DNA from 3 places in the Arthrobacter sp. CJ23 genome. Region 2 is predicted to be linked to each of the others. Evidence: riboswitches for the same ligand, from Rfam matches in the RefSeq annotation. Region 2 holds a riboswitch; each other region holds the start of a gene.
The links. Region 2 has a riboswitch for thiamine pyrophosphate ahead of thiC (phosphomethylpyrimidine synthase ThiC). Riboswitches for the same ligand answer to the same signal wherever they lie in the genome.
Positions count from the first base shown of each region.

Region 1: it holds a riboswitch for thiamine pyrophosphate, as region 2 does, so the genes downstream of both, NVV90_RS14295 (FAD-dependent oxidoreductase) here and thiC (phosphomethylpyrimidine synthase ThiC) in region 2, are expected to answer to the same signal.
Region 3: it holds a riboswitch for thiamine pyrophosphate, as region 2 does, so the genes downstream of both, NVV90_RS18940 (ECF transporter S component) here and thiC (phosphomethylpyrimidine synthase ThiC) in region 2, are expected to answer to the same signal.

Region 1 covers NZ_CP102950.1:3,201,503-3,208,701, reverse strand. Annotated here, with positions in the region: gene NVV90_RS14310 (RNB domain-containing ribonuclease) at 1-810, opposite strand, end outside; gene NVV90_RS14305 (ferritin-like domain-containing protein) at 852-1,520, shown strand; gene thiE (thiamine phosphate synthase) at 1,564-2,247, opposite strand; TPP riboswitch at 2,274-2,393, shown strand; gene NVV90_RS14295 (FAD-dependent oxidoreductase) at 2,386-3,732, shown strand; gene thiS (sulfur carrier protein ThiS) at 3,729-3,965, shown strand; gene NVV90_RS14285 (thiazole synthase) at 3,969-4,766, shown strand; gene NVV90_RS14280 (4a-hydroxytetrahydrobiopterin dehydratase) at 4,807-5,478, shown strand; gene NVV90_RS14275 (hypothetical protein) at 5,481-5,783, opposite strand; gene NVV90_RS14270 (DUF3107 domain-containing protein) at 5,810-6,034, opposite strand; gene NVV90_RS14265 (TetR/AcrR family transcriptional regulator) at 6,085-6,741, opposite strand; gene moeB (molybdopterin-synthase adenylyltransferase MoeB) at 6,828-7,199, shown strand, end outside.
Region 2 covers NZ_CP102950.1:2,820,866-2,828,064, reverse strand. Annotated here, with positions in the region: gene ffh (signal recognition particle protein) at 1-1,244, shown strand, start outside; gene NVV90_RS12590 (alpha/beta fold hydrolase) at 1,356-2,081, shown strand; gene thiC (phosphomethylpyrimidine synthase ThiC) at 2,064-3,905, opposite strand; TPP riboswitch at 3,900-4,007, opposite strand; gene NVV90_RS12580 (amidohydrolase family protein) at 4,099-5,196, shown strand; gene NVV90_RS12575 (VOC family protein) at 5,275-6,147, shown strand; gene NVV90_RS12570 (hypothetical protein) at 6,256-6,693, shown strand; gene rpsP (30S ribosomal protein S16) at 6,917-7,199, shown strand, end outside.
Region 3 covers NZ_CP102950.1:4,197,282-4,204,480, reverse strand. Annotated here, with positions in the region: gene NVV90_RS18980 (Na+/H+ antiporter subunit A) at 1-377, shown strand, start outside; gene NVV90_RS18975 (Na(+)/H(+) antiporter subunit C) at 374-907, shown strand; gene NVV90_RS18970 (Na+/H+ antiporter subunit D) at 904-2,544, shown strand; gene NVV90_RS18965 (Na+/H+ antiporter subunit E) at 2,541-3,107, shown strand; gene NVV90_RS18960 (monovalent cation/H+ antiporter complex subunit F) at 3,104-3,382, shown strand; gene mnhG (monovalent cation/H(+) antiporter subunit G) at 3,372-3,794, shown strand; gene NVV90_RS18950 (DUF4235 domain-containing protein) at 3,805-4,065, opposite strand; gene NVV90_RS18945 (NUDIX domain-containing protein) at 4,233-4,976, opposite strand; TPP riboswitch at 5,178-5,314, shown strand; gene NVV90_RS18940 (ECF transporter S component) at 5,389-6,009, shown strand; gene NVV90_RS18935 (ABC transporter ATP-binding protein) at 6,009-7,199, shown strand, end outside.

The DNA of each region.
Region 1 (7,199 bases), 380 kb from region 2:
CGGCATGGTGCGCAGGATCCCCACCTTGCCGTCCAGCATCAGTTGGGCCGCGGCCATCCCCGTCATCAGGGATATCTGGGCGTTCCAGTCCTCCACCGGCAGGCTGGGCGCTGCCACAATCCGGAACCCCCCGCCGTCGGGCACGGGGACGATTTCCTGCTCCGGCATGTTCAGGCTGGCACCGCCGCGGCGGCGCTCCAGCTCCACACGCTTGAGGCCCACTTCCTTGAGGAGCTGCAGCACGGGCGAGGCCGTGCCGGCGTCGATCTCGGCCTGCACGCCCTTGTAGCTCAGCTTGGCGCGGCTCCGGACCGTGGCCCGGCGGACGGACACGGCCGTGACCTCCGCGGCCGCATCAAGGTCGAAGTCCCACACGAACGCCGCACAGTCCTGCTCGGCCAGCAGGCTGCCAGCGTTCTCGCTGATGACCTCGGGGTGGAGCGGGATCCTGCCGTCCGGGGCGTAGAACGTCTGCCCACGGTGGCGCGTCTCGGAGTCGAGTGCCCCGCCCGGGGCCACGAAGGAGGGCACATCGGAGATGGCATACAGCACCTTGTAGCCCTCGCCTGCGCGCTCGATGAACAGGGCTTGGTCGAGGTCCGTGGAGGTGGCCGGGTCGATGGTGATGAACGGGACATCCCGGAGGTCGCGATCCGGAAGGGCGTGGGCGGAAACCGCAGCTTCGGCCTCCTTCAGGGCTTCCTGCGGGTAGGCGCCGGGCAGCTCCAGCTCGGTCCGCAAGGCCGCAAATGCCTCCGCGAGCTGGTACGACTGTTCGCTGACGTTCGGCGCTATCCCATGATGTGGCACGAAAGTCAGGTTAGCCCGAAATCGGCGGTTAGTCTTGGAGCATGGGCACATCTTCGGCCGGCAATGCTCCGTACCAGCGCCTCGTGACGGACCTCCTGGGCGTCATGGCCTATGGCGAACTGTCAGCCTTCGGGCGTCTCTCCTCCGATGCGCGCTACGCGCCTACCCTGCACGACCGTGCCTTGCTGGGCCGGATCGCGGTGATCGAATTCCAGCACTTCGAACTGGTCAGCGCCCGGCTCGAAGAGCTGGGCGTAGATGCCGAGGAAACCATGCTGCCGTTCCAGCGTTCCGTGGACCACTTCCACGAGCGCACCAAGCCGGGCGACTGGTACGAGTCCCTGATGAAGGCCTACGTCATTGACACCGTGTCCTCGGACTTCTACAAGTCAGTGTCCGAGTTCCTCGACGCGGACACCCGTGAGGTGGTTGAGCGGATCCTGGTCTCGGAGGAGTCCACGGCCGTGCTGCGTGATCTGCTGCAGCGCGCCCTGGCAGAGGACCCGCGCCTTGCCTCCCGGCTGGCACTGTGGGGCCGCCGTCTGGTGGGCGAGGCCCTCACCCAGGCCCAGCGCGTCAGCATGGAACACGCCCTGCTGGGGCCGCTGCTCAGCAGTACCGGCGACGCCCGGGAAACCCTCGGGAAGCTGACGGCGGACCTCGCCGAGCGGCACGCCCGCCGGATGACCGGGCTCGGCCTGACGGCCTGAGCGGCCTCGCGCCCAAGCGCATGAGCGGTGAGGGACTGACTGGCTACCCGGCGTCGAGCGCGGCGAGCAGTTCCCGGGCGGCCGCCGTCGGGTCCGCCGCTTCGGTGATGGCACGCACCACCACGATCCTGTCGGCACCCGCTGCCACGACCTGCCCAACGTTTGTGAGGTCGATGCCGCCGATCGCGAACCAGGGCAGCAGCACGCCGCCCACGGTCTCCTCATCGGCCCTGCGCACGGCTTCTTTTGCATATGTGACCAGCTCCAGGCCGACGGCGTCCCGACCCGGCTTGGTGGGCGTTGCCCAGACCGGGCCCACGCAGAAATAGTCCAGGCCGCTGCGGCCCGGGGCGGCTGCGATCGCGGCATCGATCTGCTCCGTGGTGTGCGTGGACAGGCCGATCACCGTGGGGTCGTGGAGGATGTGCCGGGCCGAGCGCAACGGCAGGTCCTTCTGGCCGATATGGAACACCGGAGCCCCGGAAAGCAGGGCAATATCGGCCCTGTCGTTGACGGCCCACAAGCGTCCGTGACGGTGGGCCACCTTGTGCAGGACCTCGAGAAGTTCGAGTTCCTCGGCCGCTTCCAGGGACTTGTCGCGGAGCTGGATGATGTCCACGCCGCCTTCGAAAGCGGCATCGACGAAGTCTTCGAAATCGCCCTGCGTCTTGCGGGCATCGGTGCAGAGATAGAGGCGGGCCGTGGTGTGGACATCGTGCTGGGTCATGGAGACAGCGTAGTTCCTTTACACTGGGCTGGTACTGCGGGAGCCGCAGTGGCGGTCACAAACGCCACGCGGCTGAGAGGGCTTCAGCGCCGACCGCTTGACCTGATCCGGCTAGTACCGGCGTAGGGAAGGAGCCCCATGGCTGACACAATGCAGAACCGTCCCGGCACCCTGCACGCGGACGTCGCCGTGATCGGCGGAGGCATCATCGGGCTGGGCATCGCCCTGGAGGCCCGCAAAGCAGGACGCTCCGTAGTCCTCATCGATCCCGCACCGGCCACGGGCGCCACGTACGCCGCGGCCGGCATGCTGGCCCCCGTCAGCGAACTGCACTACCAGGAGGAAGACCTCCTGGACCTCATGCTGGAGTCCTCGGCGCTCTGGCCGGAGTTCGAACGGACGCTGCCGGCGGCGTCGGATCCCGGGGACGCGGCCCTTGGGACCGGATACCGCACGACGGCGACCCTCGCCGTGGGTGCCGACGCCGCGGACCGGCGGGCGCTCGCCGACCTCCGGGACGTCCAGCTGGCACACGGACTGGCGGTGGAACCGCTGGCGCTCCGCGAAGCCCGGAGCCGCGAACCCTTGCTGAGCCCACAGATCTCCTGCGCCTTCGTCATCCCCGCCGACCACCAGGTGGACCCCCGCAAGCTCGCCCGCCGGATCCTGGCGTCCCTCGCCAACCACGGCCTGGGAGATCCCAGCTGGGTGGCCGGGGCAGAGGATGGCTTTGCGCTCCGCGCCCGGGCCGCGTCACTCCTGTGGGAGGACGGCCGCGTGGCCGGGGCAGTACTGGAGACCGAGACGGGTCTTGGGGGCGGAACCGTGACCCAGCACGGAACCGTGGTGCGGGCTGCGGAAACTGTGGTGGCCAACGGCCTCGGCGCCGCCGCCCTGGCCGGACTCCCGGAGGGCCTCGCGCTGCCCTTGCGTCCCGTCTACGGGGACATCCTGCGGCTGCGCGTTCCCGAACACCTCCGCCCGCTGCTGACCTGCACGGTCCGTGGCATGGTGCGCGGCGTGCCTGTCTACATCGTTCCCCGGGACGACGGAACCGTGGTGATCGGGGCGACGCAGCGTGAAGACGGGCTGTCCGCCTCCTCCAATGCCGTCTCCGCCGGCGGCGTTTACCAGCTGCTCCGCGACGCCCAGGTCCTGGTCCCCGCGGTGGCCGAACTAGAACTGCTCGAAGCCACGGCGCGGGCACGGCCGGGCACCCCGGACAACGCGCCCCTGCTCGGCCGCGTCCAGGGCGGCCGCGGCGACATCGAAGGCCTGGTGGTAGCCACCGGCTTCTTCCGCCACGGCGTCCTGCTCACCCCCGTGGCCGCACGGATCGTCGGCCAGCTCCTCTCCGGAGTGGAGGACCCCCGGTGGTCCAGGTTCCGCCCGGACCGCTTCTCCGGAAGCCACGGCTCATCCGTCCCAACATCAGCAGTCCACACTGCAGCAACCCCTTCCGCAGCAAGCAAGGATCCGGCATGAACATCACCCTCAACGGCTCAGCCCACGAGCTCTCCGACGGCGCTTCCGTCACCACCCTCGTCAGCCAAGTGACCGGCCGCGTGCTGGACCACCGCGGCCAGGCGTCCGACGGCGGCAAGCTGGGCGTCGCCGTCGCACGCAATTCCGAAGTGGTGCCGCGCAGCCAGTGGGCTGCCACGGCGCTCGCAGAAGGCGACGAACTCGAACTCGTAACCGCAGTACAGGGAGGCTGAACCATGACCGCAGCAGGCACCGAGGTGCGCACTGATTCACTGGTGATCGACGGCGTGGAGTTCGGCTCCCGCCTCATCATGGGCACCGGCGGGGCGCCCAGCCTGGACGGCCTGGGGGCCGCACTGCTGGCCTCCGGCACGGAACTGACCACCGTGGCCATGCGCCGTTACTCGCCGGCCGAAACCGGGTCCCTGTTCCAGCTCCTGCTGGACCACAACATCCGGGTCCTGCCCAACACGGCGGGTTGTTTCACTGCCAAGGACGCCGTGATGACGGCCGAACTGGCCCGCGAAGCCCTGGAAACCGACTGGGTCAAGCTCGAAGTCATTGCCGACGAGCACACCCTGCTTCCGGACGCCGTGGAACTGGTGGACGCCACGGAACAGCTGGTGAACCGCGGCTTCAAAGTGTTCGCCTACACGAACGACGATCCCGTCCTGGCCCTGCGCCTGGAAAACCTCGGCGCCGCCGCCGTCATGCCCCTGGGCGCGCCCATCGGCACCGGGCTTGGCATCCTGAACCCGCACAACATCGAACTGATCGTGTCCCGGGCCTCGGTTCCCGTGGTGCTCGACGCCGGAATCGGCACGGCCTCCGACGCCGCACTGGCCATGGAACTGGGCTGCGACGCCGTCCTGCTGGCCACCGCAGTGACGCGCGCCCAGAACCCCGTCCTGATGGGTGAGGCCTTCAAACACGCCGTCATCGCCGGTAGGCTGGCGAAGCAGGCGGGCCGGATTCCGCGCCGGGAGCACGCATTGGCGTCCTCGGCCATGGAAGGCCGGGCCGAGTTCCTGTAAGCGCGTCCCCCAGCGGGGAGTCCCAAGCCGAGGAGCAGCCATGGCAGGCAAGGAAAATGTCCTCACCAGGCCGGCGATCGACGCCGCCTTGGCGGAACTGCCGGACTGGCGGTACCGGCTCGGCGGGCTCGTCACCGTGTACAAAACGCCGACGGCAGCCGGCGCGCTGGCGCTGATTGCCGCCGTCGGGCAGATCGCGGAAGAACAGAACCACCACCCCGATCTGGACTGGCGCTACAACCGGGTCTTCCTCCGGTACACCTCGCACGACGCCGGCTCCGAGGTGAGCAGCCGGGACGTCGCCGCCGCCACCGCGGCCAGCGCTGCCGCCTCGGACGCCGGAGCCGTGGCCGAGCCCGGGCTGTACAGGACCATGGAACTGGCGATCGACACCGACAATCCGGAAGCGATCTCCGAGGTCTGGCGGGTGGCCCTGGGCTACCGCAAGGGACGATACGGGGACCTCGTGGACCCCCATGGCAGGGGACCGGCCCTGTGGTTCCAGGAATCGCCGACGCCCAACGCCAACCGCATCCACGTGGACGTGCACCGGAGCCTGGCCGAATCGGGCCCGGCCATCGAGAAAACGGCGGCGACCGGGGCCTTAATGAACCATGACCACGCACCCGGGTGGGTGGTGGTCACGGATTCACAAGGCAACCGGCTCTGCCTGTGCACCGAAGCGGGGCACGAGCCGGATCTCGAGGACTGAAACTACAGCTTGAGCGCGGCGGTCAGCGCCTGGATGTCGTGCTTGGCGCGCGCCCGGCCCAGGAACGCCACTGCTGCGACGGACGCCGCTGCACCCAGGGCGATCGGCAGGACCCACGGCATCCAGGTCAGGCCGGGCCGGTAGCCCAGGCCGATCTGGAGGCAGACGATCCAGCTCAGCATGCCCACAGCCACTGCCACCCCGGCGGGCAGGATGATGCCGTACGTTGCGTGGTGCTTGTCATTTGCCCAGACAATGAAGCCCGCGGCGGCGGTGGCAAGGACCACGATGACGAGTGAAAGCATGGGGGCTCCTGGTTTCCGGGGAGTGCCTAGAGGACGCCGAAACCGACGCGGCGGGCTTCCTCGGCGCCGATCTCCACGTAGCCAAGGACGTTGCCGGGGACGATGATCTGGCGGCCCTTTTCGTCGGTCAGGCGCAGCTCGGTGCCCTTGGACACGGCCTCGGCGACGATCTTGGCGACGGCCTCCGCATCCATGGCGGTTTCCAGCACGATTTCGCGGCCCACGTTCTGAATGCCGATCTTTACTTCCACAGCAAGGCCTCCAAGCCAATCAAGAATTAAGTCAGTCCTCTATTTGTAGCCTAGGACTCTTTGGGGAATCGACTGATTCCGCGCCAAGCTAAACGATAGATGAGATCGCTGGCCACATCGAGGTCCAGGTTTCCGTCCGTTTCGAGCCAATACCGGGCACTGACCTGCGCCATCCCGGCCAGTCCGCGGCCCAGGAGCTGCGCCTCGAGCGGGGGCAGCTTGGTGTCCTCCGCGATGACGTGCGCGACGGCGTCGGCGAAGGTCTTGTTGAATGTCTCCAGCCGCGAACTGACATCGGGATCGTTGATGAGGTCCGATTCGAAGACCAGCCGGTGGGCCTGGTCGTCGCTCGCGATGAAACGGTAGTACGCGCGCATGACGGCCTGGACGCGTTCCTTGTTGTCGGACGTGGAGTTCAGCGCCGAGAGCATTTGCTCCGTCAGCGTGGCCAGGTGGCTGTCCAGCAGCGCCATGTAGAGCTCGCGCTTGGACGGGAAGTGCTGGTACAGGACCGGCTTGCTCACGTGCGCGGTCTCGGCGATCTCGTCCATCGCGGCGCCGTGGAAGCCGTTGGCAACAAACACTTCCAATGCGGCATTGAGCAGCTGGGCGCGGCGTTCATCGCGCGGCAACCTCGCTGAGCGCGGCGATCCGGTTCGTTCCTGCTTCTCCGGTGTCTCCTGTTTTGCCCGTGCGCCCTCGGCCACAGTTCTGCCCGCCTTTCCTTTGCAGTTATGACCACTCTACTTCCCAGTAATATGACCGGGCGGCATCGGCAGGCATACATTGAAGTATGGCCACCACTTTTGCTGCCCAAACCACGCCCGTTTCGCTGCCGCCGCTGGTAGAACCAGCCGCGGAACTGAGCCCGGCAGAGGTGGAACGGTACTCCCGCCACCTGATCATCCCCGAGATCGGCGCGGCCGGGCAACGCCGGCTCAAGAACGCCAAGGTCCTGGTGATCGGGGCCGGTGGACTTGGCTCGCCCGCTCTGCTCTACCTGGCCGCCGCGGGTGTGGGCACGCTCGGCATCGTGGACGACGATGACGTGGACCTCAGCAACCTCCAGCGCCAGGTCATCCACGGGGTCAAGGACGTCGGCCGGCCCAAGATCGAGTCCGCGCGCGATGCCATCGCCGAGCTGAACCCGCTCGTCACGGTCAAT
Region 2 (7,199 bases):
AGGGCGCCGGCAAGACCACCCTCGCGGGCAAGCTCGCGAAGTGGCTCAAGGCCCAGGGGCACAGCCCCGTGCTCGTTGCTGCCGACCTTCAGCGTCCCAACGCAGTCACCCAGCTCCAGGTGGTTGGCGGCCGGGCGGGCGTGCCCGTGTTCGCGCCGCACCCCGGAACGACTTCCGAACTGGAGCACCCCATTGGGGACCCGGTCGCCGTCGCACGCGCCGGCGTGGAGGAAGCCCGCCAGAAGCTGCACGACGTCGTGATCGTGGACACCGCCGGCCGTCTCGGCGTCGACGCCGACATGATGGACCAGGCGCGCCGCATCCGCCAGGCGATCATCCCGAACGAAGTGCTGTTCGTGATCGACTCCATGATCGGCCAGGACGCCGTCAACACGGCGCTCGCCTTCGATGAGGGCGTCAACTTCACGGGCATCGTGCTGTCCAAGCTCGACGGCGACGCCCGCGGTGGTGCCGCCCTCTCCGTGGCGTCCGTCACCGGCAAGCCGGTCATGTTCGCGTCCACCGGCGAAGGCCTGGACGACTTCGAGCTCTTCCACCCGGACCGCATGGCCTCCCGCATCCTGGACATGGGCGACGTCCTCACCCTGATCGAACAGGCCGAGAAGAACTGGGACAAGGACGAAGCCGCCCGGATGGCGAAGAAGTTCGCCGACCAGGAAGACTTCACCCTGGACGACTTCCTCGCCCAGATGCAGCAGATCCGCAACATGGGCTCCATGAAGAAGATGCTCATGATGATGCCGGGTGCGCAGAACATCCGCCAGCAGCTGGAGAACTTCGACGAGCGCGAGATCGACCGCGTCGAGGCCGTGGTCCGCTCCATGACGCCGCACGAGCGCGTGGCACCGAAGATCATCAACGGCTCCCGCCGCGCCCGCATCGCCAAGGGTTCCGGCGTCACCGTCTCCGAGGTCAACGGCCTGCTGGAGCGTTTTGCGCAGGCCCAGAAGATGATGAAGAAGCTGGCCCAGGGCGGCGGCATGCCGGGCATGCCCGGACTTGGTGGTCCCGGCGGCCGCAAGGGCGGCAAGAGCGCCCCGAAGAAGAAGGCACGCTCGGGCAACCCGGCCAAGGCAGCCCAGGAACTGCGCGACGCCGAGGCCAAGCGCAGCGCCGCCGCTGCCGCAGCGCCCACCGGTGCCGCTTTCGGCCAGGGCGCAACGGACTTCGACCCCTCCTCGCTGAACCTGCCCAAGGGCTTCGACAAGTTCCTCGGCAAGTAAGGCGCGTGCTTTCCCACCCAACTGAGTAGCGCCAAGTGTCGTTTTGAACGCTCATAACGACACTTAGCGCTACTCAGTTGGGATGTCCGGGCCGTGGCATAGGGTGAAATCATGCAAAAGCAGCGCGTAGTCTTTGTGCACGGCGCCGGCAGTTTCGGTGCCGCCGCCTGGCCCAAGCAGCACGGCATGGCCCTGGACTACGACGCCCTGTTCCTGCGCCGGAACGGTTTCGACCCGGCAGCCGAACCGGTGGAATCCGACGTCGCCCAGGACATCTCCATCATCATCGGCGCCATCTCGGACAACCCCGCCGGCGGGCACGTTGTGGCCCACGCCGAGGGTGCCATCTCGGCCATGCTCGCCGCCGTGGCCCGGCCGGACCTGGTCCGTTCCCTCACCCTGGTGGAGCCGGCCTGCCTGTCCCTGACGGCCGAACTGCCCGCCACCGCCGCCTACCGGGCACTCATGGAACCGCTGTTCGCGGTCCGGCACCAGCTCAGCGACGACGATTACCAGCGCGAGTACGTCCGCCGCGCCTTCTCGATGGAGCCGGGCGGGCTCGACACCCCAGAGGCCCGCCGCACCGCACGCCGGCTCCGGCTCCAGGCCCCGCCGTGGGAGGCCCCGCTGCACATCGTCCCCGGCGTGCCCACGCTCGTCCTCACCGGCGGCTGGGAGCCGCTGTACGAGGAAATCGCCGGCTACCTGCAGGAAACCGGCGCCCTCCGCCGCGTTGCAGCAGGAGGACACCGGCCCCAGGATTCAGCCGAAGGAAACCGGATCATCCGCTCCTTCCTGGCTGATGTCAGCCGTGCCCGCTCAGTTCAGGCTTCCTGACGCGCCTTCGCTTGACGCGACAGCCGCCGCCGGCACCGGAAGCTGCAGCTCCGGCAGGTAGACCTTGCCGCCCGAGGCCAGGAATTCCTGGCTCTTTTCCCGCATGCCGCTGTACAGCTCGGCGATGGCGGCCTGTGACTCCGCGGAACCGTACTCGTCGCGGATGTCCTGGCTGATGCGCATGGAGCAGAACTTCGGCCCGCACATGGAGCAGAAGTGCGCCGTCTTGGCGGGTTCGGCCGGGAGGGTCTCGTCATGGAACGCCTCGGCCGTGACCGGGTCAAGGGACAGCGCGAATTGGTCGCGCCAGCGGAACTCGAAGCGTGCCTTGGACAGGGCGTCGTCTCGTTCGTTCGCGCCCGGGTGGCCCTTGGCAAGGTCGGCAGCGTGGGCCGCGATCTTGTAGGTGATCACGCCGGTCTTGACGTCGTCCTTGTTCGGCAGGCCCAGGTGTTCCTTGGGCGTGACATAGCAGAGCATGGCCGTGCCGTAGCGGGCGATCTCCGTGGCGCCGATGGCCGAGGTGATGTGGTCGTAGCCGGGGGCCACATCCGTGACCAGCGGGCCCAGGGTGTAGAAAGGGGCGCCCTTGCAGAGTTCCTGCTGGCGTTCGACGTTTTCGCGGACCAGGTGGAAGGGGACGTGGCCCGGACCTTCCACCATGACCTGGACGTCGAATTCCCAGGCGCGCTGCGTGAGCTCCGCCAGCGTGTCCAGCTCGGCGAACTGGGCAGCATCGTTGGCGTCCGCCGTCGCTCCCGGCCGCAGGCCATCGCCGAGGGAGAACGCGACGTCGTACTTGGCGAAGATCTCGCACAGCTCGTCGAAGTGCGTGTAGAGGAAGTTCTCCTCGTGGTGGGCCAGGCACCAGCCTGCCATGATGGACCCGCCGCGCGAGACAATGCCCGTGACGCGGTTCGCCGTGAGCGGCACGTACCGCAGCAGCACGCCGGCGTGGATGGTCATGTAATCCACGCCCTGCTCGCACTGTTCGATCACGGTGTCGCGGAAGATTTCCCAGGTGAGCTTGTTGGCCTCGCCGTTGACCTTTTCCAGCGCCTGGTAGATCGGCACGGTGCCGATCGGAACAGGGGAGTTGCGGATGATCCATTCGCGGGTGGTGTGGATGTCATCGCCGGTGGACAGGTCCATGACGGTGTCCGCGCCCCACTGGGTGGCCCACTGCAGCTTGTCCACTTCCTCGGCGATGGAGCTGGTGACGGCGGAGTTGCCGATGTTGGCGTTGATCTTCACCAGGAAGGCCTTGCCGATGATCATCGGCTCGGATTCCGGGTGGTTGATGTTGTTGGGAATGATGGCGCGGCCGGCGGCCACTTCGCTGCGGACCAGTTCAACATCGCAGTTTTCGCGCAGTGCCACGAACTGCATCTCGGGCGTCACCACGCCCTGCCGGGCGTAGTGCATCTGCGTGACGACCTTGCCCTCGACGGCGCGGCGGGGCACCGGCTGCGCGCCCTTCCACTCCGCGGAGGCTGCGCCGCGGCGCACGGCGGACTTGCCGTCGTCGAGCAGGTTCCGCTCGCGTCCCGAGTAGACCTCGGTGTCGGCGCGTGCTTCGATCCAGGCGGAGCGGAACGGCTCCAGCCCCACCACGGGGTCGCTGCCCGGACCGGCGGTCCGGTACACCTGCAAAGGCGCGTTGGCTTCACCGTTGGGGGAGGGCTCCAGCGCGATCTCCGTGACAGGAACCCGGATGCCGTTGGCGGGGTCCTCGAGGTACGCCAAGGAGTGGGATTTCAGCGACTGGGTGACCGCTGCTGCCTCGTTCTGGGCAGGGCTGTGCTGTGTTTCTGTGGTGCTCAAGGATTACTCACTTCCTTCGCCGGCATTACCCGGACAGGTTCAACGGTCGCAGGCAGCGTCAGCCTGATCTCAGCCCATGCAAGGGCCCCCGTGTGGTCGTAGACGAAGCTACCACAGCCGCCGCCATGCCCGGGGTCAAGAGCAGTCATGTTGCGGCCGGACCAGGATTTCCCGGCCGGATTAGGATTTCCCCATGGCCAACATCATCGAATTCAGCGGAACCGTGCTCACCGGGACCGAGCAGGAGCGTCGCGGGCTCTGGTCCGTGGACGGGCTACTGACGTTCGAACGGCCGGCCGCGGAACCGGACGCGGTGCTGGACGGCTGGGTGGTGCCCGGCTTCGTAGACGCGCACTGCCATGTGGGCCTCGGCAAGGGCGGCGCTGTTGACGAAGGGACCGCCCTGGCCCAGGCCACGGCAGACCGCGACGCCGGAACTCTGCTGATCCGTGACGCCGGCTCGGCCAGCGACACACGCTGGATCCAGCAGCGGCCGGACATGCCGCGGCTCATCAGGGCGGGGCGCCACATTGCCAGGAGCCGCCGCTACATCCGGGGCCTGGGCGAGGAAGTGGAACCGGCGGACCTCGTGGAGGCCGTCCGCAAGCAGGCCCGTGCCGGCGACGGCTGGGTCAAGCTGGTGGGCGACTGGATCGACCGGGGGACCGGTGACCTGGCGGCCTGCTTTCCGGCCGCGACCGTCAAGGACGCCATTGCCGCCGCGCACGACGAGGGCGCCCGCGTCACGGCGCACTGCTTCGCCGAGGACACCATCGATGACATGCTCGACGCCGGGATCGACTGCATCGAGCACGCCACGGGCCTGCTCCCGCGGCACATCCCGCGGCTGGTCGGCCAGGGTGTGCCGATCGTCCCCACGCTGGTCAATATCGAAACCTTCCCGGACATCGCCGTCCAGGCCGCCGGCAAGTTCCCCGTCTACGCGGCACACATGACCAGGCTGTGGGAGCGCCGCAAGGAGCGCGTCCTGGAAGCCTTCGAAGCCGGTGTGGCGGTCCGTGCCGGGACCGACGCCGGGAGCGTCATCCGGCATGGCCGGATTGCCGATGAGATCCTGGCACTGCACGACGCCGGCCTCCCGGCTGCCGCTGCCTTGGACGCCGCCTGCTGGGGAGCCCGGGACTGGCTTGGGGTCGAGGGTATCGGCGAAGGCGCCAGCGCCGACGTCGTGCTCTGCGCGGACGATCCGCGCGCGGACCTGTCCACCGTGCGTGGACTCAGGCACATCGTGCTGCGCGGGAACATTATCCGGACGAATTCGGCCGGTTAGGAATAAATTGAAGCTTCAAGTAATTTAGATAGGTAGAGGATGCCGAACGTCGGCACCAACAGGACCCGGGAGCTTCGCATGACCACACCATCCAGCCAGGACCTTCTTCCTGCCGAACTCACCATGGGCACCGTCATGCTCAAGGTCGGCGACATGAAGCTCATGAGCGGCTACTACCGGGACGCCCTGGGCCTGGACGCCGTGGCCGAGCAGGACGGCGGCGTCTACTTCGGCCGCGTCGGCAAGCCGCTGGTGCACCTTTCCCCGGCGGCCGGGCTCCACATCCCCGGCCGGGGCGAAGCGGGCCTGTTCCACACCGCCCTGCTGTTCGAAGACCAGGCCGCGCTCGCCGCCACGGTGGCCACCGCCGCGCAGTTCGAGCCGCAGGCCTTCGTAGGGAGCGCCGACCACCTGGTCAGCGAGGCCTTCTACTTCACGGACCCCGAGGGCAACGGCATCGAGCTCTACTACGACAAGCCCCGCGAAGGCTGGCAGTGGAACGGCAATACTGTTGTCATGGACAGCCTTCCGCTGCCCCCTCAGCGCTACCTCCAGCAGCACCTGAGCGAAGCCGCCGTGAGCGGCCAGCGTGGGGCGAACGCCGGCGTCGGGCATGTCCACCTCCAGGTGGGTGACGTGCAGACGGCGCAGGACTTCTACGTGGACGCCCTCGGCTTCGAAAAGACCGCCGGCTGGCATGGGCAGGCGCTGTTCGTTTCCGCCGGCGGCTACCACCACCACATGGCCATGAATGTCTGGAACAGCCGGGGTGCCGGTCCGCGCAAAGACACGCTGGGCCTGGGCGAGGTAGTGATCGAAGTGCCGTCCGGCGATGACATCGGTGCCCTGGCCGACCGCCTCAAGGTCGCGGGCATCGAAAGCCACCACACCGGCCTGGAGCTGCGCTTCGAGGATCCGTGGCGTAACCGGCTCCGAGTGGCCATCCGCTGAGGGACCCGGCTGCACTAGGCTGGGCTGTGACGGTGCGGCACCATCCGGGCTGCCGTGCCGGCTTCCTGCCAGCATCACGGTCCGTTAGAAGGAATGAGAGTACTCTCCATGGGTTTTGCCGAAATCTTTGTTGCCACCCACGCTGAAGCACTCAAGCGGGCGTCAGCCTTGGAAAAGGGTGCGGCCGCCGCTGGCGCCGCCGTCAGGATCCCGGGAATCAGCGACTTTGAGGTGGAGCAGCTGGGTGACCTCGCGGGAAAGGCCGTCCATGCGGGCGGTGCTGACTACGAACTCGCCCTGGTTGACGTCACCAGTGACGCCTTGCTTGGCGTGCCCGATGCCATGGTCCGGGCCCTCGCGGAGCTGCTGAGCTACGAAAGCGAAGGCGAAGGCAACGTGCTCGAAGAGGTGGCCGACGGTTGGGCCGGACAGGACGACATGCCGTTCGGCGCCGAGGAATCGCGCCGGTACGTCCAGCAGCTTGCAAAGCTGGCGGTCGAGGTGGAATCCGCCGACCGCGCGGGCCTGTACGTCTGGTCCGAGTAGCCTTTTCCGCCGTCCGGGGAGCCGTTGGCGACCCGCCGGTGGCCCTTCGGGGTGGCGCGGCTCGAAATAGTTTCTGTCATCTGGCACAATGGACAGGTACTTGATCGGCGCGGCCCCTCTCTCCGTGCCTAAATCTTGTCCTTCGAACCCTCTAGTATGGCCCGCCCCACGGGTGCAGAATGCTGGGCTCAACCCCGTTTCAGAAACAGGAGTGACCACAAAAGTGGCCGTAAAGATTCGCCTTAAGCGCTTCGGTAAGATGCGCGCACCGTACTACCGCATCGTCGTCATGGACTCCCGCGCAAAGCGCGATGGCCGTGCGATCGAAGAGATCGGCAAGTACCACCCGACCGAAGAGCCGTCGTACATCGAGGTCGTTTCCGACCGCGCCCAGTACTGGCTCTCCGTCGGCGCCCAGCCGACCGAGCAGGTTGCCGCGATCCTCAAGATCACCGGTGACTGGCAGAAGTTCAAGGGCCTCCCGGGCCAGGAAGGCACCCTGAAGA
Region 3 (7,199 bases), 1.4 Mb from region 2:
CCGCCACCGTGAGTGCCGGAACGCTGCTCGGGACTGGGCTCGCGACGGCGGCCGCGTCCGGCTTTGTGCCGCTGCTGCTGGGCGGGCAGGTGTTCCAGAGCGCCATCATCGAGGTCTGGCTGCCGGTGTTCGGCGACATCAAGTTCGTCACGTCCACCATCTTCGATATCGGCGTGTACATCGTGGTGGTGGGGCTGGCCCTGGATGTGCTGCGCAGCCTCGGCGCGGAGATCGACGAACACTTTGAGGAAAAGGCTGCTCCTGCCGGCGGGGCAGCCCACGCCGAGGCCGTTGCCGCGGGGAACGTCGCGTCGGCGGGCGCCGGCTTTACCGGCGAGGCAGAGGCTGCCACGGCGTCCGGAAAGGGAACCACATGAGCGTCAACCTGACCCTGCTGATCGTCATGGGCACCCTGTATGCGTGCGGGATCTACCTGATCCTGGAACGCAGCCTCACCCGGGTGCTCCTGGGCCTCATGTTGCTGGCCAACGCAACCAACCTGCTGATCCTGAGCACCGGCGGATATGCCGGCCTGGCGCCCTTTTTCAACAAGGACACGGAGCCCGGCGCCTACAACGATCCCCTTCCCCAGGCGCTGATCCTGACGTCGATCGTGATTTCCTTCGCCGTCACCGCGTTCATGCTCGGCATCATCTACCGCACCTGGGCCCTGGCCCGCCAGGACGAGATCCAGGACGACATGGAAGACCGCCGCGTGGCCAAGACCCCCAGCTTCGACGCCGAGGACGACGCCTTTGTGCCCCTGGAGACCTCGGAGTTCGCGCTGACGGCTGCAGGGCCTGACGGGCTCATCGGCCCCGACGACGCCGGCGGGCCGGGCGTAACCGGCGCCGGCGCCGGCACGGACTCCCCGGCAAGCGATCCTAAAGAAAGAGGCACCGCGTGAACCTCGCCAATCTGGCACCGCTCGCCGTCGTCCTCCCCATCCTGGGCGCCGCACTGACCTTCCTGCTGATCCGGCACTCGGCAGCCCAGCGGGCCGTCAGCATCGGCCTGCTGTCCGCGACCCTGCTGCTCGAATGCATCCTGCTGGCGTCCGTCTGGGACGGCGGCACCACGTCCGTCACGATCGGCGGCTGGATGCCGCCGTGGGGCGTGGTGATGGTGGTGGACCAGTTCTCTTCGCTCATGCTTGTGGTCTCGTCCGTGGTGAGCCTGGCGGTGCTCGTCTACGCCACGGGGCAGGGCATGGCCGACGGCGACCAGGAAGCGCCCGTCTCGATCTTCCACCCCACCTACATGATCCTGGTGGCCGGGGTGTCCAACGCCTTCCTCACCGGCGACCTCTTCAACCTGTATGTGGGCTTCGAGATCCTGCTGACGGCAAGCTACGTGCTCATGACGCTCGGCGGGACGGGGCCGCGCATCCGCGCCGGCGTCACCTACGTGGTGGTGTCCGTGGTCTCCTCGGTGCTGTTCCTGATCGCGATTGCCATGATCTACGGGGCCACCGGAACCATCACCATGGCCGATCTTGCGATCAAACTGGCCGAACTGGACCAGGGCACGCAGAACCTGCTCCATGTCATGCTGCTGGTGGCCTTCGGAATCAAGGCGGCCGTGTTCCCGCTGTCCTTCTGGCTGCCGGACTCCTACCCGACTGCCCCCGCCCCGGTCACCGCCGTGTTCGCCGGCCTCCTGACCAAGGTGGGCGTTTACGCCATGGTCCGGACCGAGACGCTCCTGTTCCCCGGAGACACCCTGAACGTGCCATTGATGGTGGTGGCGCTGCTGACCATGGTGGTGGGCATCCTGGGCGCGCTGGCGCAGAGCGACATCAAACGCCTGCTCTCCTTCACCCTGGTCAGCCATATCGGCTACATGGTGTTCGGCCTGGCGATGTCGTCCGCCGCAGGGCTGGGCGCCGCCGTGTTCTACGTGGCCCACCACATCACCGTGCAGACCAGCCTGTTCCTGGTGGCGGGCCTGATCGAACGCCGTGGAGGCAGTTCCTCCATGGACCGGCTGGGCGGGCTGGCCAAGCTCTCACCGCTGTTGGCGCTGCTCTTCTTCATCCCGGCCATGAACCTCGCCGGCATCCCGCCTTTCTCAGGCTTCCTCGGCAAGCTCGGCCTCCTGCAGGCCGGCGTGGAGCTGGGCACGCCGCTGGCCCTGGTGCTGGTGGTGGGCGGCGTGGTCACCAGCCTGCTCACCCTCCTGGCCATCGCCCGTGTGTGGAACCGTGCCTTCTGGCGCAAGCCCGAGGACGCCGAGTACCCGGACCCCGTGCTGCTGACCCCCGTTCCGGCGGGCCGCGGGACTGTGGGGCTGTTGCCGCGGAGCATGGTGGGAGCGACGGCGGCCCTGGTGGCCTTTGGTGTTGCGCTTACCGTCTTCGCCGGGCCGCTTTTCAAAGTGGCAGGCCACTCCGGAGAAGTCATGCTGGACCGTTCCGCGTATATCCACTCCGTCCTCGGCGACGGCGCCGTGGTGCCGCCGCTGCCCGGGCAGGGTTCGCAGGCGGCCCAGCCGGGTAATGCCGCACAGCCGGACACTGCCGCGCAGCCGGGGGGTGGCAAATGAGCCGGAAACCTATTTCGTTCAAGACCGAGCTGCCCCTGCTGGTCTGGCTCGTGATTGTCTGGGGTGCCCTGTGGCAGGACTTCAGCCCCGGCAACCTGTTGTTCGGAGCCCTGATCGCCATCCTGGTGGCCAAGCTCTTCTACCTGCCGCCCGTGGAATTGAGCGGGCGTTTCAACATCCTGCGCGCCATCCCGTTTGCACTGGGGTTCCTCGCCAAGGTGGCAGCCGCGAGCTACCAGGTCATGTACCTGGCCGTGCTGTCCGGCCCCAAGGTGCGCAACGCCGTCGTCGCCGTCCCTCTGCGGAGCCATTCGGATCTCATGGTGACGGCCACCGGACACGTCATCTCGCTGATCCCGGGCTCGCTGGTGGTGGAAGTGGACCGCTCCACCTCCACCCTCTACATCCACGCCCTCAACGTCACCACACCGGCCGACATCGCCCGGATCCGCCGCGAGGTCCAGGACATCGAGGCCGGACTGATCCGCATCATGGGCACGCGCGCGGAACTCGACGCACTCAGGGCCGAAGACCGGCCCGCCACGGAAGGAGCAGCGCTGTGAAGGACATCGTTCTCATCGTCACGGCCGTGATCCTCAGCTTCGCCGCCGCCGGCGCGATCATCCGCATCGCCGTCGGGCCGTCCCTGCTGGACCGCGTGCTCGCCTCGGACGTGCTGCTGGCCATCCTGGGCGCCGCGCTCGCGATCGACATGGCCGTGAACCGGCACCTCAACAACCTCATGCTGCTGGTGGCGCTCACGGTGATCGGCTTCATCGGCTCGGTGACCGTGGCCCGCTTCGTGGCCGACCGGAGGGAACAGCCCAATGACTCCTGATGCTTCGGGCGCGGACGCCGTGATCGACGCCGTCACCGCCGTCTTCCTTGTGGTGGGGGCGCTCATGTCCCTCGCCGCGGCCGTGGGCCTGCTGCGTTTCCCGGACCTCATGAGCCGCATGCACGCCGCCACCAAGCCGCAGGTGCTGGGCCTGTTCCTGCTGCTGGCCGCCATCGGGCTGCAGATGCGGACCTGGTGGGTGTGGCCCGTGCTGGTGGTGGCCTGGATCTTCCAGTTGCTGACCGTTCCCGTGTCCGCGCACATGGTGGGCCGCTCGGGCTACCGTACCAAGCACGGCCACCGGGAACTGCTCACCGCCGACGAGCTGGAGGCTGTGATCCAGAAGGCCGCGGGGGAGCGGGCAGACCAAAAGGCCGCCGGGCGCGAAACGGCCGGCAGGGCTTCGGACTGACAGAAGCTGGCTAGACGATGTCCTGGGTCTTGGCGAATCGGGCGATGGCGCGCTGGGTGCCGCGGCTGGCCAGGACCTGGATGAGGGTGCTGACGGTGCCCGAAATGAGCGCGAAAACGAGGGCCGAACGCAGGCTGGTTTCCATGTCGTCGTGGCCCTTGGGCGGCTTCTTGCCGGTGGACTTTTCCCAGGCCGCGTTGACGAGTTTGCTGCCGACGATTCCCGCGCCGATGCTCACTCCGGTGCCAAGAAGCTTGAAGAAGAGGTTCATGACCCCCAGCCTAGCGCCTGGCACCTCGCCGGATGCGGCTGCGGGGCGGGCGGGGCGATGCACCAGGGAAGCCACGTGGGCCGTCCGAGCGTGCTCACCGTCGACATTCCTCCAAGCGGCGGAATCGTCGTGAGCGGCGGAGCAGCGGAGATCACCGCCCCGGCGGCTTAGCGGCGGTTCGTGCGGCCCTTCAGGAAAGCCGCCATGGCACCTGCGGCGGGATGTACCGGGACGATCGGGTGCTCGGCGGACCAGACGGCCTCCACGCCCCCCAGCGCGCCTACCTCCTTGAGCAGGAACAAGGTGGGCGGCATGAGTTTCAGTCTCCCGGCCTCTTCGGCGGCCAGGATGTCGCGGACCGGCATCCAGAGCGACGACGACGCCTCCGTGGTCTGGTGCCGCGGCTCGGCTCCCGGCGCGGGACGGGCCACGTAGAAGTAGGTGTCGAAGCGCTTGGGCATGTCCGGCGGGGTGACCCAGTTGGCCCACGGGCGAAGGTCCGCGGCGTCAAGCCGGAGCCCGGCCTCCTCGAACACTTCGCGTTGCGCTGCGGCCAGTACCATTCCGGCGTCGGCGCGGGCCTGTGCGGAGCCTGCGCCGGCCCCGATCGAAGCCAGCTTCCAGTCCTGGGCGTGGGCATCCAGCAGCCCGTCCGGGTACTCCCGGCCGGCCTTGTCCGCGGCGTCCACGCGTCCGCCGGGGAACACCACCATTCCGGCGGCGAAGTCCATGGTGGCCACACGGTGCTGGACGAAGGTTTCGAGGCCGCCCGGGGCATCACGCAGGAGGATGACGCTCGCGGCGAGCCTCGGTTCGGGCACGGTGCTGCCGGGGGCGGGACGTTCTGGCGCCGTCCTTCCAGGCACTGGGTTCCGGGGCGTGACGCCGTTGCTTCCGTCTGTGCTGGTCATGGGGCCCCTTCGCTGCGGCAGTTCTGCTGGATCATTCTCTCAGGCTTGCCCTTGCCCCCGCGCCAGGACGGGCCGCACTTGAGTCAGGGCCCGGATGATCCAGCAGAATCGCACCCACCTCGTCCCGCCCCCAATATGACCCTCCCCAAAAGCCCGGAACTGCCCCGAGGTGTAAACTGGAGAACGCCCATCAGGGCAGATTTATCACGACAGGGGAGCGCCGCCGTCGGGCACTGCAGGGATGCAGCCGGTGGAAGGGCGCTGAGAGTGCGGACAGCCGCAGACCCTCGAACCTGATCCGGTTAGTACCGGCGTAAGGGAGTCGAGTTCTCAGAGTGTCCGGATCCGCGGGCGGCACAGGCCGTCCGGAAGCCGGGGAACACTTTCCCCTCCTGTAACTCAGGAGGCAGAAATGACAACAGCAAGCTTTAAGAAAGCCAGCTACAACTGGCGCGTTGTGGACATCGTGGTGGCGGCATTGATCGCCATCGCCGGCGGCGTGATCTTCTGGGCATGGTCCCAGGGCGCGGCCCTCGTCTCCACACCGATGAACGCCACGTACCCGCCCCTTACCGGCCTGATCGCCGGCGGCTGGATGATTCCGGCCGTGCTGGGCATGCTTATCATCCGCAAGCCGGGCGCGGCCCTGTTCTGCGAAACCGTCGCCGCCACGGGCGAGCTCATCATGGGTTCCCAGTACGGCACCACCGTGCTGATTTCCGGGCTGCTGCAGGGCCTCGGCGCGGAACTGGTGTTCGCCGCCTTCGCCTACAAGAAGTTCAATCTGCCGGTATCCTTGCTGGCCGGCGCCGGTGCGGGCCTGTTCTGCGGCCTGAACGACTCGTTCGCGCCGTGGGGCTGGAACATCGCCTATGAAGCCGGCGACAAGGCCGCCTACATCGTGTTCTGCGCGATCTCCGGCGCAATCATCGCCGGTGCGCTGTCCTGGATCGCCACCCGTGGCCTGGCCAGGACCGGTGTTCTGAGCTCGTTCGCCTCCCGCAAGGCCTTCTCGGAGCCTGTCTTCTCCTGATGCCGGTTTCCGACGCCGCTTCCACTGCGGGCCGGCCTGCCGCAGTCTCCGCCCGGGGGTGGGGCTGGCGGCACGCCGGCCGCTCCACCCCTGCCGTCCAGGGCCTCGACCTTGAGATCGGGCCGGGCGAGCGCGTGCTGCTGCTGGGGCCTTCGGGCGCCGGCAAGTCCACGCTGCTGCATGCCCTGGCCGGCGTGCTGGGCGGGGATGACGACGACGCCGACGAGAGCGGCTCGCTGCTGATCGACGGCGCCGCACCGCGCGGGCAGCGGGGCCGTGCCGGGCTCATGCAGCAGGACCCGGAAACGCAGGTGGTTCTCTCGCGCCTGGGCGACGACGTCGCCTTCGGCGCCGAGAACCTCGCCGTCCCCCGTGCGGAGATCTGGAAGCGCGTCCATGAAGCGCTCGACGACGTGGGGTTGCGCAGCATTGCCGGCGGCGGTTTGGCGCTGGACCACCCGACGTCGGCCCTGTCCGGCGGGCAGAAGCAGCGCCTTGCGCTGGCGGGCATCCTGGCGATGCGGCCCGGGCTGATCCTGCTGGATGAGCCCACCGCCAACCTGGATCCCGCCGGTGTGCTGGAAGTCCGCGACGCCGTGGGCCGCTGCCTGGACAAGACCGGCGCCACCCTGGTGGTGGTGGAACACCGCGTGTCCGTCTGGAAGGACCTGGTGGACCGGATCGTGGTGCTCCAGCCAGGCTCCGCTGCCGGCTCCGCGGGCGGGAGCGGCACGCCCGGCGTGCTTCTCGACGGCCCGCCCGACCAGGTCCTGGACGAGGCCCGGAACATGCTCATGGCTGCGGGGGTCTGGGTGCCGGGCTACGTTCCGGCCACCCGCACGCGCACCCGCGCGGAGGAACCGGCGGAGCTGCTCCTGGCCGCCCAGGACCTCGCCGTGTCGCGGGAACGGCCACGCCGCCGCGGCTTCAAGACCATCCCGCCCGTCCCGGTGCAGTCCGGCATCACCGCCCAGGTGCGCGCCGGCCAGGCACTGACCATCACCGGCCCCAACGGTGCCGGAAAGTCGACGTTCGCGCTGACGCTCGCCGGACTCCTCGCGCCTGTCGCCGGGAAGGTGTCGGCCGCCGTCGGGCTGTCCGGCGGTGCCGGGACAGACCCCTTCGCGTGGAAGGCCCAGCAGCTGATTTCCCGCATCGGCACCGTCTTCCAGGAGCCCGAGCACCAGTTC